Regions from separate parts of the Neobacillus phoenicis genome, predicted to be linked through region 3. Evidence: predicted binding sites of a transcription regulator. Region 3 holds the regulator's gene; each other region holds the start of a gene.
The links. The regulator Rex, encoded in region 3, represses fermentation and respiration genes when NADH is low (regulators of the CRP and FNR family bind a similar motif). The targets are predictions, from matches to a motif close to TTGTGAAATATTTCACAA.
Positions count from the first base shown of each region.

Region 1: a site for Rex is predicted at 1,970-1,987, ahead of AA0X95_RS02725 (TIGR04190 family B12-binding domain/radical SAM domain protein). Genes of this name have one in related genera too.
Region 2: a site for Rex is predicted at 1,871-1,888, ahead of AA0X95_RS18740 (DUF3147 family protein). Genes of this name have one in related genera too.
Region 4: a site for Rex is predicted at 2,522-2,539, ahead of AA0X95_RS10955 (L-lactate dehydrogenase). Genes of this name have one in related genera too.

Region 1 is NZ_CP154847.1:535,402-539,586, forward strand. Features, by position in the region: gene AA0X95_RS02725 (TIGR04190 family B12-binding domain/radical SAM domain protein) at 132-1,940, opposite strand; gene AA0X95_RS02730 (GAF domain-containing sensor histidine kinase) at 2,410-4,185, shown strand, end outside.
Region 2 is NZ_CP154847.1:3,615,327-3,619,511, reverse strand. Features, by position in the region: gene AA0X95_RS18755 (YpbS family protein) at 1-150, opposite strand, end outside; gene AA0X95_RS18750 (N-acetyltransferase family protein) at 176-679, opposite strand; gene AA0X95_RS18745 (YpzG family protein) at 869-1,021, opposite strand; gene AA0X95_RS18740 (DUF3147 family protein) at 1,933-2,292, shown strand; gene AA0X95_RS18735 (DUF3147 family protein) at 2,316-2,690, shown strand; gene AA0X95_RS18730 (acyl-CoA dehydrogenase family protein) at 2,886-4,064, shown strand; gene fabG (3-oxoacyl-ACP reductase FabG) at 4,106-4,185, shown strand, end outside.
Region 3 is NZ_CP154847.1:226,048-230,232, forward strand. Features, by position in the region: gene AA0X95_RS01040 (cytoplasmic protein) at 1-116, opposite strand, end outside; gene AA0X95_RS01045 (polymer-forming cytoskeletal protein) at 132-851, opposite strand; gene AA0X95_RS01050 (YhbD family protein) at 864-1,487, opposite strand; gene AA0X95_RS01055 (redox-sensing transcriptional repressor Rex) at 1,615-2,268, opposite strand; gene moaC (cyclic pyranopterin monophosphate synthase MoaC) at 2,303-2,800, opposite strand; gene AA0X95_RS01065 (ABC-F family ATP-binding cassette domain-containing protein) at 2,969-4,185, shown strand, end outside.
Region 4 is NZ_CP154847.1:2,135,934-2,140,118, forward strand. Features, by position in the region: gene AA0X95_RS10925 (glycosyltransferase family 4 protein) at 1-177, shown strand, start outside; gene AA0X95_RS10930 (hypothetical protein) at 188-805, shown strand; gene rpmG (50S ribosomal protein L33) at 881-1,030, shown strand; gene AA0X95_RS10940 (5-formyltetrahydrofolate cyclo-ligase) at 1,093-1,659, shown strand; gene AA0X95_RS10945 (DUF92 domain-containing protein) at 1,656-2,174, shown strand; gene AA0X95_RS10950 (DUF92 domain-containing protein) at 2,122-2,445, shown strand; gene AA0X95_RS10955 (L-lactate dehydrogenase) at 2,610-3,563, shown strand; gene AA0X95_RS10960 (hypothetical protein) at 3,666-3,860, shown strand.

The DNA of each region.
Region 1 (4,185 bases), 310 kb from region 3:
CCTCCCCGCGGAAAGCGAGTACCCGGAGCGAAAATCAACAGGCCAGTTAGCAGGGAGAAACATTTATTAAATATCTGAGAAAAATACACTTTCTCGACAAGTGGGAAAAGGGATTTGCCCCCTTTTTTACATTATACCTTCATTTTCTGCCGCTCCGTTTCAAGCTTGAATTGAGACCGTTGTTTCGGACTTACTTTATTGCGTATGATATTGCAGTAATCCTGATAAAGCTGCTCTAATCCCACTAAAGCAAGTGAAAAGAAATTGGCATAATTCTTTTGAACTTCCCACTTGAGCTCATTCTTTCCACAAATACTGTATTTATTTAACTCTTCAATCTCCTTTTGAATGTTAATCAATTCCGTTGCCTGATCTTCCTTAGGTAAGGCCAGCACATGGTCAATCTTTTCAATATAGGCCATTGATTTCTCAATCTTCCCTTTAATTTCCTCGTACCCCTCTCTGTCAATCAGGTTGTACCTTAGTTTAAACTCATTTAATAGATTGGCAGATTCATAGGTAGCATTGACAATATCATCCCGTGTCATATCCTTTGTTTCATAGCTGAGCATATGCTTCCAAGAAGGCTGTGTAATTGCTCTACGATGGTCTTCAAGGGTATGACAGAATTTCTTATAGCCGTGGATTTCAGGATGTTCAAAAGCAGGGCTTGCAGGATCTAAGAATGGAGCAAGCGGCGCTACAAAGTAATAGACTCTTGGATCCTTATGGCAGGCCAGATGTATCGTTTCACAGAAATCGATGTTTTCGATGGCACTTTGATAGGTCTGTCCAGGAATCCCCACCATGAAGAACAAATCGATTTTTTTACAGCCATTCTTTAAAGCAAAATTAAGGGTGTCTATAACCTTTTCATTGGTACAGCTGAACTTCCCATTGTAACGCCTTATGTTCTCATCATGTGTCTCCAGGGTAATTTCAATACTATACTTGGGTACACTTTCATTCATTTGCTTAAAAAATTCCTCATCGGCATACTGAAACAGTTCAAAGACGATTTCATTCTTCAGGTTGAGTTTTTTAAGGCGGCTAAAGAACTCATTAACATATTCACGACCACCCTGCCTGAGGTCATGAAGAATGAAAATAGGTGCGCGGCTAAACCGCGAAATAAAATGAATGTCCTCTACCAGCTTTTTCGGTGATCTTAGTGCAAGTGAATTGCGATTACAATTTTGATCATAGGCCTCTCTCGATCCCCCGCAAATCAAACAGTTTTGTGTACATCCTCTTGCTGTTAACAGCGCTGTGTTAGGATATTGAAGCCAGCCGTTATAAGGAAGTGGATCAAGGAAATTTCGGTATTTGAAAACGGAACGAATGGTGTAGCGATAGCCGGGAACGTCTATATCATCAAGATCCTTTGGTACATACGTTATTGGATTGTAGCCGTACTCGCTGCCTTTTTTCCAGGTCAAATTGGGTATGTCAGCATAGTGAGTGCTCCCTGCCTCAATTTTGTTCATCAGGAGAAGCATCAGTTTTTCGGTAGAGTCGCCACGCATAACAAAGTCGATAAATGGATAGACAATTAATTCTTTATGATAATAGGTGGCTGATAACCCGCCAAAAATAATGGGTGTTTGGGGATGAAGGGTTTTTACGATTTTAGCAAGTTCAATACTGCCATGTGCATGCGGGAGCCAGTGAAGGTCAATTCCGAATGCTTTTGTTTGGATTTTCTTTAATTTTGCTTCCACGTCAAATGATGAATTCATCAGCATCCGATTAGCAATATTGATGATCTTCACCCGCAGGCCATATCTTTCAAGGTAATCCGCAATGCTTGTCAGTCCAATGGGATACATTTCAAACACTGGTGATGAAGGAACTACATCACTTATTGGGCCTGCGAGCAAAGCATTTTTCCTAAAGTCGTACACACTGGGTGCGTGCAGGAGGACTAAATCATATTTCATAATTTCACCTCTTAAAATAGGTTGTTAATTTGTGAATATATACACAATGGAATGTAAGTTATGTGTTAATAATTTTAGTTTACTATAATAATAGGTTAATAGAGTGACAAACGGGTGACAATATTTGGGTGATTTTGTGGATAAAACCAGTTGGATGTAGGACCTTCCTATAGACTTGTACACTATTAATACAAAGGTAGTAGAGAAGAATAATCCTTTTAGCAAATACAAAAAGACGGAGAAATGTGCCATAATCATTTTACAAACCGGAGACGGTTTGGCCCAGTATCGGTCAGTGTGTTTCATTTGTACCGGTCTGGGTTTTTCTGTGTCCTATTGGGAAATTTCAGATTGTAATTTATCATCATGGGTCCTCTTTTATTGTGTTTATAGAATATATCCATTAAACTAACAGTAATTAACAGAAAATTTAGATATCAAATCATAAGCGGATGAAGGAGAGAAATGAATGAATAATTCGTCCAATTCGCAAAAAAAGGAACGGTTATCAAGAAACTTTTTACTTTGCATCTCCCTTATTGGAATTTGGATCTTTATCCAATTTGGACTGGTAACCATAACAGCGCCCAATGAAATAATGATTCTTGCTTTATTAGTTTTTTTTCTCCTGATTGTTGAGTTTTTTCCATTGCCAGTTTGGAAAGGCACCGTAACGATTTCTTTTCCACTAGTGTATACCATTTATTTAATGGATGGCCTGTCATATACAATTCTATCTTATGGATGTATCGTGGCATTGATTAATTTATATAAAAGAAGGCCGCTCAGGATTGTGTTTTTTAACCCTGCGCTGCTACTTATCAGTTTTTATTCTGCACACGTAATCAGTCAATGGTTTTTATCCTTTTTAACAATTGAGCTTCAGTCAAGATTCCTGCAAGGAGTTCTTCACTTTAGTCTGCTCATCCTGCCCTTTTATCTCATTAATAATTTAATTGTTGATGTCTTGCTTACGATTAGACCGCAGCTCTATAACTTCCGGATATGGAAGCGAAAAACACTGCAGGAATTGAATAGTTTCCTACTTTCATATGGATACCTGGTCCTTTTTTATTTTCTTGGAAATCAAAACAGAGGGGAAATTGATGTCTTTTCGTTCTTTTTCTTTTTTGCCCCATTAGTGTGTTTTGCGTTATTAAGTTCCATTATTGCCAACTTAAAAAAGGAGAAATCAAAATTAAAGGCACTATTTAGTATATCTTCTGAACTTAATAAAAAAATTGCAGCACCTGATTGGTTATCCTTTTTAGCTAATAATCTTCAGGAATTTATTGATGTGGATGCCTGGATTTTATGGAAAAGAGAGAAGAAGGGCTGGAATCTAAGGTTTGCCTCAGGATTAGTGATAGACGAAATTATTTTAACAGACGAAACGGCTCAGGCGTTTGATAAAACCAGGCAGTTGACCGTTTATCATCATACAAAAAAGGATGCAGGGCCCGCGGGTAAAATATTTTCAGAAGAAGTGGGATCGTTATTATATGCACCATTAGTTCTTGAAAATGAGCTGGTTGGCATGTTTGTATTTGGAAGGATTCGGTCAAAAAGCTTTACGGAAGAGGATATGCAGTCAGCGGCTACCCTTGCCAATCAGTTAGCGGTCCTTATTAAGACGAAATGGTTGTTTGCGGAACAGGAAAAAAGGTTGATTTTAGAAGAAAGAAATCGAATTGCGCGTGATATTCATGATGGGGTGGCTCAATCCCTGGCAGGGGCCATCATGAATTTGGAAACCGCCACTCGGAAATTTACCAAAATGCCAGATGATTCGTTCCGACTAATGGTAGAAAGCACGGAAAAGCTGAGGAGAAGTTTAAAGGAAGTCAGGGAATCCATATATGCGCTTCGCCCTTATCCAACGGAACGCGTAGGGCTGCTGTCGGCGATTGCCTCAAAAATCAATGCGATTCAACGAGATACTATCATGGACATATCGTTTGATACCCGCGGCCCTGAGTTTCAGCTCAGTCCTATGGTGGAAAAGATTATATTCGATATCTGCAAAGAGAGTTTGCAGAATGCTCTTAAGCATGCAGAGGCAACGAAGATTGACATTTTAGTAAGCTATCAAAAGGAACATGTTCTATTAAAAATTAAGGATAATGGGAAGGGATTTTCATTGTTCCAAGCCATGATTAAAGCAAGGCAGCATCCTCATTTTGGAATCCTGCATATGAATGAGGCGGCGGAGAAAATCCAAGCGTCGCTCCAAGTGGATAGTAAA
Region 2 (4,185 bases), 2.0 Mb from region 3:
AATTTTATCGGTTGTGAACTCTTTACCCTGTTTGCATAAAAATAGCGCTTCTTCGATATAAAGCTCTCTTTGCTGATCGAGTAGCAGGAACCGATTAATCTTTTGGTTTTGCTTATTTACATGTTCTGATATTGCTTTATGTACACTCATGTTTTTCATCTCCTCTGATTGGGTATTAATATATTCTTTTGCCAAGTATGAGCAGATCTCTTTCAATGCCATCTAGTTCTGCAATCTTCGGAAGATGTGCCCATTTTTCAAAGCCAAAGCTATTAAAAAGCTTTATACTAGGCTCATTGTGGCCAAAGATAAACCCAAGTAAGGTTTTAATTTCAAGGGCTGGACATGCATCCATTGCCTTTTGTATTAGAAACTTGCCGAGTTTCTTTCCACGAAAATCCTGATTAATATATATACTGATTTCTGCTGTACCATTATATGCCGGTCTTCCATAAAACGATTGAAAGCTCACCCATCCGCAAATTGTTCCTTGACTTTCCACTACCCAAAGAGGACGAAAGGAAGGGGAGTGCTCTTGAAACCATTGGGTTCGGCTATCGACTGAAATAGGCTCAAGGTCAGCAGTAACCATTCTCCCTGCGATGGTTGAATTATATATGTCGACGATAATTGGTAAATCACTTATTTCTGCATCTCTTATTGTGAAAGCATCGTACATATTCTAGTCCACTCCATTTGATAATGATTTAATTAGATTTTATGATATCCTTCTAAACATACATTTTCAATCATAATTTTAAGTTCACTTCATTTAAAAAGAAAAAAGCTGACTCTTTGTGTTGAGTCAGCCTTTTTCTGATGGAGATCGCGCTATGCGATTCCATCATTCGTTTCTATGCCATTACACTTACCAACGGTGTGCTTTGGCATTGCTCCTTAAGATGATCGCGTTTTGAGTTAATTGAGTTTCTCCATTCACCTGTGACTTCTGGCGTTTCGGCCTAGTATTTGTGTGATGGAAAAGCTCTGAGTGTTGATCTAAATGATCTTTGTAGCTCATCAAGAATCACCTCATCATAGGATTTGAAACGATGACATTCACTAAGGAACATCGTTATTATTATTTGTAAAATCAACGGAAAATAGTCACTTATTTTAATATCTGTGGTGCATGAAAAAAGATGGAATGGTATATTCTAATGAAGCATTGTTTGACGTCTATCTTTGATTTAGTCGATGAAGGACAAAATTCGAATGGAATACAAAGATATTGTCTTTCATACAGTTGATGAAGGACAAAATTCGAATGGAATACAAAGATATTGTCTTTCATACGGTTGATGAAGGACAAAATTCGAATGGAATACAAAGATATTGTCTTTCATACGGTCGATGAAGGACAAAATTCGAATGGAATACAAAGATTTTGTCTTTCATACAGTTGATGAAGGACAAAATTCGAATGGAATACAAAGATTTTGTCTTTCATACAGTTGATGAAGGACAAAATTTAATTTGAATACAAAGATTTTGTCTATCATACGGTTGATGAAGGACAAAATTCGAATGGAATACAAAGATTTTGTCTTTCATACAGTTGATGAAGGACAAAATTCGAATGGAATACAAAGATATTGTCTTTCATACGGTTGATGAATGACAAAAATTAATTTGAATACAAAGATTTTGTCTATCATACGGTCGATGAAGGACAAAATTCGAATGGAATACAAAGATATTGTCTTTCATACGGTTGATGAAGGACAAAATTTAATTTGAATACAAAGATTTTGTCTATCATACGGTTGATGAAACACAAAATAGTTTAAATGAAACCGCTTCAAAAACATTAATAAAGTGTTCACATGTATCATCCTAAAATTGAGGTACAATGAATACGTAAATTAGTTTGTGAGATTATTCACGTAACTAAAATAAGAGCTTGGTAAACAAAAAAGAGGCGAAGACATTATGGCACATCTATCAATAAGCGCATTACTCATTCGTTTCCTTTTGGGCGGATTAGCAGTAGTCGCTTGTACGTTGGTGGCAAAAAAGTTAGGAGAAAAAGCAGGAGGGATTTTTGCTGCATTTCCTGCAGTGTATCTAGCAGCATTATTAACAATAGGACTTGATTTTCATGGTGGGCAGCTAATTTCTCATTCCATTATGTTATCAAAAGGGGCCATCTTTGGTATGGCAATAAACATCATCGTTGCACTTTTAGCAGGATATCTTCTTCCGAAAGTAGGCTGGAAGCGCGGGATCGTGCAATCCATGGCCTTCTGGTTTACGATCTCTATAGTTGTTGTGATTATTACATCCCATTAAACGGACGAAAAAAGGTGACCAACATGAATAAAAAGGACTTATTCATTCGATTTCTTCTAGGCGGGACTGCAGTCTCACTTAGTTATTTAATAACAGTGGTTTCTCCCTGGAAAATCCTTGCTGGAATTTTTGCAGCATTCCCCGCAGTCATGCTGACAGCGATGATAATGGTGGGTATAGCTTCCGGTACAAAGAAAGCAACAAATATTGCAAGAGGATCTGTATATGGAATGATGGGCGGGATTATTTGCGTGATTACAGTCCTCCTTACCTTGCAATCCACTAGTAATTGGCTTTTAAGTATTACCATAGGATTGCTATCATGGCTAACAAGCTCCATTGCAATATCCACATTAAGAGAGCGTTTGGCGATAAAAAAAGCGGTACGACATATATAAATTTGGAAAAATCCTTTAGCGGTATTCAAGCTGAAGGTTTTTTTTAACTAGATTCATCACTTTTGACTTGTATTATCTGAAATTTCGGAATAAAATAAAATTAACATACCAACCGGTAGGTATGTATTTAGAATACCTATCATATACTTTTTAAGAAGATTAACTAGAATACAAGAATAGAATGGAGTGAAGGAAATGCATTTACGTTTGACCGATGAGCAAAAAATGGTGCAGAAAACAATTAGAAGATTTGTTGAAAAAGAACTCATTCCACTTGAAAACGACGTATTAAGAAACGAACGAGAAGGCAAGCCAAGCCTCCCGCCAGGAAAATTAAAAGAGCTTCAATTAAAAGCAAAGGAAGCAGGCTTCTGGGGTATTAACACACCTGAAGAATACGGTGGTGCTGACCTTGGACAAATGATGATGGCCATCGTGTTAATGGAAGTATCAAAAACATTTGTCCCATTCCAATTTGGTGGCTCTGCAGATAATATTCTTTACTATGGAAATGAAGAACAAAAACAAAAATATTTAATTCCAACCATTAATGGCGAGAAAAAATCCTGCTTTGCCATGACCGAACCTGGTGCAGGCTCTGATACGCAAAATATCAAAATGACAGCGGTCAAGGATGGAAATGAATGGGTATTGAATGGGGAGAAAACATTTATCACAGGTGGTAATGAAGCCGACTTCGTCATGGTTATTGCCATTACAGATAAAGAAAGGCATCAAGAAACACGCGGCCGAGAAGGTGTGACCTGCTTTATTGCCGACCGGGATATGGGCTGGAAATCAGAGTATATACATACGATGGGAGAATGGGGTCCAGCCGGCTTAGTATTTGATAATGTCCGTGTTCCTGAGGAAAACATCCTGGGTGAATTACACAAAGGCTATAATCTGGGACTTGAATGGATTGGTTTTGCCAGATGGATTGTTGGTGCAAGAGCAGTTGGATCGGCAGAACGTTTATTGCAAATGGCAATTGATTATTCGAAAGAACGAATTACCTTTGGTAAACCGATTGCAGAAAGACAAGCCATCCAATGGCAAATCGCGGATTCAGCCGTTGAAATTGAAGCGGCAAGATGGTTAGTATTAAACGCTGCATTTACACTTGACGAAGGTGAAGACAACCGTCACCTTGCATCCATGGCAAAACTTTACGGTTCGAATATGGGGAATCGAGTGGTTGACCGAGTCCTACAAATTCATGGTGGGATGGGCTACACAAGAGAATTGCCAATTGAGCGCTGGTACCGTGAAGCACGCCTTTGGAGAATATACGATGGTACAGACGAAATTCAGCGCATGATTATCGCACGTAACCTTATCAAGGGGCACGTAAAGGTTGGTCAATACGTTTAAAATGTAAGCGATAACTAAATAGAAAAGCAGGAGGAATAGAAATGGCTGGTAGATTTGATGGGAAAGTGGCATTTGTAACAGGCGGAAGCCGTGGAATCGGAAAAGGGATTGTTGAGCTTTT
Region 3 (4,185 bases):
CTGGAGCAGTCGACATTATTGACGATGGTTCCTTCTCCTCTTATGCTGATTTTTCTATATTGACCGCCAGGGTAACTCCCTGAACCATTTATGATAAGGTTACTGCTTTTCTCCATTGTCCTACCCCCCAATTACACTTTTATACTTTCTTTGACTACAGCATTTTTATGTTGTGAAAAATCTTCCCGGTACTCTACGACACCAATTTGGCAATTCCGCCCAATCTTTACCTGATTTCCCCGTACAACCTTGGCAATGGTATTCTCTAGTTCAATTTTGTCCCCTTCAATAAATTCCACTTCCAGCTGAGTGGAAAACAGCGGTTTAATAAGACTTTCAAAAAAAGAACCTCTATGTTTCACCAATATTGTTTCTCCGCCGATTTCCTTTGCCTTGCATGGGCCATGAAGTTGGATCGTAATTTGTTCGGCATTTAATAATCCGCCAATAGCAAATTGAGAATCTGCTTTAAAAATCTCCGCCTCACAATCTCCCTCTACCCTTAACACTCCATTAATTTTGATTTCTTCACTTTTCACTTTTCCACCAACAGATGCCTTGCCAGAAACCTTTAATTTTTTCACATATAGATTTTCATCAATCTTTGCCGTTCCATCTATCGATAAGTGTTGGGATTCAATCGTTCCCTTGACCTTTGCTTTACCGTTTATTTTGGCCTGTTCACTTGTCACATTCCCATCCACAGTCCCGAAACCATTACTTTCAAACTCAACGCAATCAACATCACTGTTAACCGTACCGAATCCATTGACAATGACCTGGCGAAACGTCCCGCCATTGGAAGCACCGAAGCCATTGATGACTAAGTCTCCTCTTTCCTTCATATCCATGTATATTCTCCTTTATAATAATTTTGCTTTGATCTCTTCCATACACGACATCAGTGAGAGCTGCACAACCATTTTCGTCCCCAGATCCATATGCATGGCTTCTGCGTTAATAAGCAAAAGACATGATGACACCCCAAGCTTCCTTGTTATCACTAATTCACAGCTTTTTTGTTTGATTAAAGCCGCATGCTCTTTTAGCACCTGAAGCAGCATCTTTCCTTCATCTTGATTAATCTCACCAGATTGCAGCAGCTTCTCAAGCACGTATACCTCGAGCATTCTAGTAATCGTAAAGGTAAGGCTTCCTTTTTCATTCTCAAGGTAAAAATCCATGACAGTTGATGAAACAATGTTACGTTTTACTAACTCATCTTTTCCTAGCTGCAAATCAGAAATATTCGGTGAAAACATGTCTGCCAGTTCATCTAGCGATAAATTTTCTTTCATTGTTTGGATTTTATTGATTCTTTCTAGAATCTTCTCTTTTGGAAAAAAGGTCTCCTGTCCAGTAAAGGTTGATTTACGGATGAACCAGTCTTCTGGAATAAGGTCCTTTCGCTTCCATCTATATAGCTGCCCATACGAAATTCCAGCTAATTCTAATAGGTCTTTTTTTGAGATTAACTCCTCGCTCATGATAAAAACCCCTTTCTATTTATCAATGTAACATAACACTGTTACGTTTGTAAAGCTGTGACTTACCTATTTTTGTAAAAAAAAAGACCTCCTACGATTAAATCATCGTAAAAGGCCTTCCCCTGTTCTATTCTTCTATATCCACTGTCGGATAGTGCTTTAAAAAGTAAACCAATGATTGCAGTTCCACTGCCAAGTCAATATGGTGAACCCGAATCGACGCTGGTACATTTAACCGAGCGGGCGTAAAGTTCAAAATCCCTTTGACCTCTGCTTTTACAAGTCGGTCCGTTATCATTTGGGCAACAGGAGCAGGGACCGTCAAAATAGCCACCTGAATATCACTATTTTCTAATACCTTCTCCAAATCATCCATATGATGAACCGGAACTTCACGAATCATGGTTCCCATTTTTTCCGGGTCGACATCAAAAGCGACCTCGATCTTCGTGTTGTTATTTTTTAAAAAGTTATAATTTAAAAAGGCAGTCCCTAAATTACCAACCCCAATTAATGCAACCTTCGTTAATTCATCCTGATCCAGCGTTTTCCGGAAAAAGGTTAACAAATAGTTAACATTATAGCCATACCCCTTTTTACCTAATGCCCCAAAATAGGAAAAGTCACGGCGAATCGTTGCCGAGTCTACCTTTACCGCTTCACTTAACTCTGCAGATGAAACTCTTTGTTTGCCGGAAGTATGCAGGTTCTTTAAAAATCGATAATAGAGGGGCAGCCGTTTCGCTGTCGCCTGTGGTATTTTCATCGTTTCGTTACTCATATTCTCCCACACCCCATGAATGGTTTTTTAACTCTTATTTAACCTGTTCATTTCTTCTAAAATCACCGTTTTTACCGCCTGTTTTTTCCACTAAATAGGTTGGTCCAATAACCATCCCTTTATCAACTGCCTTACACATGTCATAAACGGTTAACGCACAAGCAGATGCAGCTGTGAGCGCTTCCATTTCCACACCTGTATTCCCCTTAGTTTTCACCGCTGCCTCAATATGTAATTGAAAGTTTCCTGTTTGATCCTCTTCCCATGCAAAAGAAATATTCACACCTGTCAGTGGAATGGGATGACACATTGGAATGAGATCCCATGTTTTTTTTGCCGCCATCACAGCAGCAACCTGGGCAACAGCTAATACATCGCCCTTTTTCATCTCATGATTGGTTATTTTATCAAAAATCTCTTTACTTACGGTTATGCTAGAATGAGCAAGAGCAGTACGTGCTGTTTCGGGCTTGTCACTGACATCGACCATCTTTGCTCTGCCTTCTTCATTAAAATGCGTAAATTCGGCCATATAAAAAATCCTCCTATCAAAAAATAATACACTATTTTTCCTTTTATGTGTGTGAAACTTTGAACGAATCACTAGATTTTTTATAAGAACAGCACCTAGAAGAGTCCGAGTTATTGCTGTCATTCCGCTTATACGGTACACTAGTCCTAAGTAATAGAGGTGAATAAAATGATTTTATTGCAAGTGAATCAATTACAAAAATATTATGGTGCTGACCTTATTTTATCGAATATAAAGCTAGAATTACAAACGAGAGACCGAGTGGCCCTTGTTGGCCGTAACGGTGCCGGAAAATCGACTTTATTAAAGATTATTGCCGGACATTTGTCTCATGATGGCGGCGAGATCATCAAACCAAAAGAAGTAACCATCGGGTATTTAGCCCAGAACACTGGATTAGAATCCAAATTGACCATTTGGGACGAAATGTTAACCGTATTTGAGCCACTTCAAATCATGGAAAAATCGCTCCGCAAACTGGAAGAACAAATGGCCGATCCTTCTGTGTTTGAAGACCCAAGCAAGTACGAACGGGTGCTGAAAGAATATGATACCCTTCAGGTAAAATTCAAGGAGCAGGGCGGATACCAGTTTGAAGCTGACATTCGTTCGGTTCTGCACGGTTTAAACTTCCAGGATCATTCTCTCATGATTGCTAGTTTAAGCGGTGGTCAAAAAACCCGGCTCGCCTTAGGGAAATTGCTGCTAACCAAACCTGATATATTAATATTGGACGAGCCTACCAACCATTTAGATATTGATACCCTTTCATGGCTGGAACAATATTTACAGGGCTACGATGGCGCGATTTTAATCGTCTCTCATGACCGCTACTTCTTAGATAAAGTCGTGAATCAGGTCTATGAAGTATCCCGCAAGCAAATCCAAAAGTTTCCGGGTAACTATAGTTCTTACCTTGAACAAAAAGCGGCCAATTATGAGCGAGATTTGAAGCTTTATGAAAAACAACAGCAAGAGGTTGCTAATTTACAGGATTTTATCCAACGGAATCTAGCGAGAGCCTCCACCACCAAACGAGCGCAAAGCCGTCGAAAAAAGCTGGAGAAAATGGACTTAATGGACCGGCCTCTTGGTGATGAAAAGTCTGCCACTTTCTCTTTTGAAATTGAAAGACAAACCGGGAATGATGTACTAACGGTCGATTCTCTTGCGGTGGGTTATGATGGAGAGAAGGTATCTGAGGCGATTTCGTTCCGGGCTTTTAAAGGGGAAAGTATTGCTCTTGTGGGCCCAAATGGAATTGGTAAGTCTACGCTTCTAAAAACGATTATTAAGAAGCTCCCTGCCCTTGCCGGCACCATCTATTATGGAACAAACCTTTCCATTGGCTATTACGATCAGGAACAGGCGGAATTAACCTCTAA
Region 4 (4,185 bases), 1.9 Mb from region 3:
AATAACCCTAAGAAAGCACAAGAAATTGGAGAAAAGGGACGGCAAATCGTAAAGAGCTTGTATGGTTGGAAACGAATTGCCTCAGAAACTAGTAGAGTAATGGAAGATCTATTGTTAAATAAGCGCATTAATAAGAGTGAGGAAGAAGGACAGGAAAGGCAAATAATTCGTAAATAAGGTGTAAGCGATGATGAATTTAATTGAAAAAAACAATATTGAACAGACTTCCGACCGTCAACAGTCATTTGAATCATTACAATTTATTCCTGGGGTATGGGTGAACGGGAAGCACTATTGGCTACAAGACTGTACGGAAAAAGTCATTTATGATGAAGAGATGACAATTAGAGTAAAACAGGAACAAGTACATTCTAAAATCCGAATGTCCAGTATTTTCGTAAGTAATCACGGGAATCAGGAGAAAGAGATTAAAGTGTTAGCTATGCACCATTTTTCAAATGTCGGGAAAGATAATTTAACCTTTGTTTCTCCCTTAGATAATCGCATCTTTCATCATACCAATAAACAGGTTCATTTAGTTAATGCTCATTACCAAAGGATAGGGTTAACTGAATATACAGCTATGCCTCTTTGGAATGTCTATACAGACCAAATTTGGAGCTCTCTTCAAACCGGAACTTTAAAATACCAGCCAATGGCTAAGGGGCCTGCTGCAAGTGTGTTCGCTTTGAAAATGGCGATTCAACCACATGAAACAGGCAAAATGGTTACTTGGAGTATTAATGGATCGAACAAAAATGAATTAATTGCTATGGAAGATGCTCTAATAAAAAATATACACTAGCATTTCCTTTTGAAAAATGATATTATAGAAAAGTCGTATGAACGAACTAGCTTAATCGTTTGGAGGGAAATTGACATGCGTGTAAATATTACGTTAGCTTGCACTGAGTGTGGAGACCGTAACTATATTTCAACAAAAAATAAACGTAACAACCCAGACCGTCTTGAGCTTAAGAAATATTGCCCAAGAGAAAAGCGTACAACAGCACACCGTGAAACAAAATAAGCAGTAGGGCTTCCTGCTGCTTTTTTTGTTGTCCAAAAGTTATGTATGGAGGTTTCGATTGAATGAATGATAAACATTCACTACGTAAATTAATAAAAGATTCTCTCTCAGAACTAACTAGACCCCTCTATGAAGATTACTCCTATAAAATAGCAACCAGGTTGTTTGATGATCATGACTGGAAACAAGCAAATGTCATTGGAATCACTATTTCAAAGTGTCCTGAAGTTGATACATATCAAATTATTAGAAAAGCATGGGAACAAGGCAAACAAGTGGTGGTACCCAAGTGTAGCCCTAAGGACAAGAGATTGGTATTTCGAACATTAAAGGAATTTTCACAACTTGAGTCCGTGTTTTATGGGCTTTATGAACCAATCGAAGACCAAACAGCTAAGGTCGAAGCAGACGATATCGATCTTTTAATTGTTCCTGGCCTTGCATATACGAGGACAGGATACCGCGTGGGCTTTGGGGGGGGATATTATGATCGGTATTTAACCTCTTATAAAGGGAAAACCCTTTCACTTGCCTTTGAAAATCAAATAGTTGAGGAATTCCAAGTTGAATCGCATGATTTACCTGTATCAAAAATTATTACAAATGATGAGGTTATTCATATAAAATGATGGAAGCGTTAATCGTTTTTATAGGTATTCTATTGACAGGTTTAGCAGGTTATTCTCTTAAATCGTTGACTGTCTCAGGTGCACTTGCAGCTATTATTACTGGGCTTACTGTATATGTGGGTTTTGGAATAAACGGATTGGTCCTTCTTGGTGTCTTCTTTGCCTCTTCGAGCATATGGTCAAAATATAAGAGCTCCGCAAAGAGTAGTATTGAAGAAAAATTGGCAAAAGGGGCAACAAGGGATTGGCGGCAAGTGTTTGCTAATGGAGGAGCAGCCGGATTTTTTAGTATTGTTCATTATTATCATCCTAATCAGATTTGGTTAATAGGGTTTGCTGTTTGTCTCGCAAGTGCGAACTCAGATACGTGGGCATCTGAAATTGGAAGCCTTAGCCGTAAGAATCCCATTTACATACGTACATTTAAGCGGATTGAGAAAGGGGACTTCAGGTGCAATAAGTATGTTAGGCAGCACAGCAGCACTAGCTGGCTCGCTTCTTATTTCTATTTTTAGTTATTGGCTTTTTCCGTTAAGCTTTGGATTAGCTTTCCTCATTTTTTTATTCGGTTTTATCGGTAACGTGATTGATACGATTATAGGGGCTTTTTATCAACTGGTATATATTTGTCAGAAGTGTGGGATTGAGACTGAAAAAAAAGAACATTGTCATATACAGACAACTAGAATAAAGGGTTCTCCATTAGTAGATAATGATATGGTGAATTTTCTTTCAGGTGTCCTTTCTGCAATGTTAGCAATTTTAGTCATTCAATTAACAAGTTAAAAAAAACAACAAACGCACTTGTAACAAAATTGACTAATAGATAACGGTTTCATGTGGAATTTATAGCGATAAAAGATTGTGAAATAGTGTACAATCTAATTGTAGGTAAGATATAAATGACAAGTGATTAGCGCACCTTAAACTACCTATAGGAGGAATGAACCATGTTAAATCGAGTGAATAGAGTAGCATTAATTGGTACAGGATTTGTTGGTTCTAGCTATGCATTTGCCCTATTAAATCAAGGTATAACTGAAGAACTTGTACTAATTGACTTAAATAAAGAAAAAGCAGAAGGAGATGCAATGGACTTAAATCATGGACTTCCATTCGCTCCATCTCGTACAAAAATTTGGTATGGTGATTACAAGGATTGTGGTGAGGCAGATCTTGTTGTTATTACTGCAGGGGCCAACCAAAAACCAGGTGAAACACGACTTGACTTAGTTGAAAAAAACACAAAAATATTTAAAGGAATTGTTGAACAAATTATGGCTAGTGGGTTTGATGGAATATTTGTAGTAGCTACAAACCCAGTTGACATTCTAACCTATGCAGTTTGGAAATTCTCAGGACTTCCTAAAGAGCGCGTTATTGGCTCAGGTACAATCCTTGATACAGCAAGATTCCGTTTCTTACTTGGTGACTATTTCGATGTAGATACCCGAAATGTTCACGCTTATATTATTGGTGAACATGGTGATACTGAGCTTCCTGTTTGGAGCCACGCTGATATAGCTGGTACTTCTATTTCTGAATGGACAAAAAATAAAGCAGGTTTCAATCAGGATGATTTAAATCAAATCTTTCTAAATGTTCGTGATGCGGCCTACCATATCATCGAAAGAAAGGGTGCCACTTATTATGGAATTGCCATGGGCTTAGTTCGATTGACCAAGGCAATCTTACGAAACGAAAACTCTGTTCTTACAGTATCTGCATACCTTGATGGAGAATATGGACAAAATGATATTTATATTGGGGTTCCTGCTGTTGTGAATCGCAACGGAATAAGAGAAATCGTCGAGCTCGACTTAAGTGAGGAAGAAAAAGGAAAGTTTACAAACTCAGTTAATGTTCTAAAGAAAACAATGGAACCAGTATTTAAGAATATATAGAATGACAATAAGAGGCTGACTGCAAATGGGTCAGTCTTTTTTTACGGGAATTTTGGATAATATGTAAACCATTATCACAAAATAACAACAGGAGGGATGAGAATGTCACGTATGTTAACATCCATTTTAATGATTGGTTCAATTGGATATTTTGCTTATCGATACAGATATCGATTAATCAATGTGCTACTTGGTTCCGGTTGGATGCGCAGGTTAGCTGTTGGTTCTATTATGAGCTTTCCTGGTGTGAAAAATAAAATGATGCAATCAGTATTCGGAGGACCATCTGAGCGGTGAAAAGCCACAGATGGTTTTTTTGTTTATTTTATTAATAAAAGAAATGTGTAAAACGTCTATATAATTTTTATGTTAAGTTGATTGGAACGGAAGGTGCGAAGACTCCTGCGGGAGTACGGGGCAGGGGAGACCCCGCAGGAGCGCAGCGACGAGGAGGCTCCCCGGCACGCCCGCGAACCGCTCGCACCTGGAGTGGAGATCAACATCTAAGTTTCTAATATTTCATTGTTTAATTAGGGTGACTTTAGTAATTCGTTTATAATGAAAGTAATGAGGTAAAAATGATTGAAAATGTCTCTAATTGCGACTTATTCTGATATAGAAA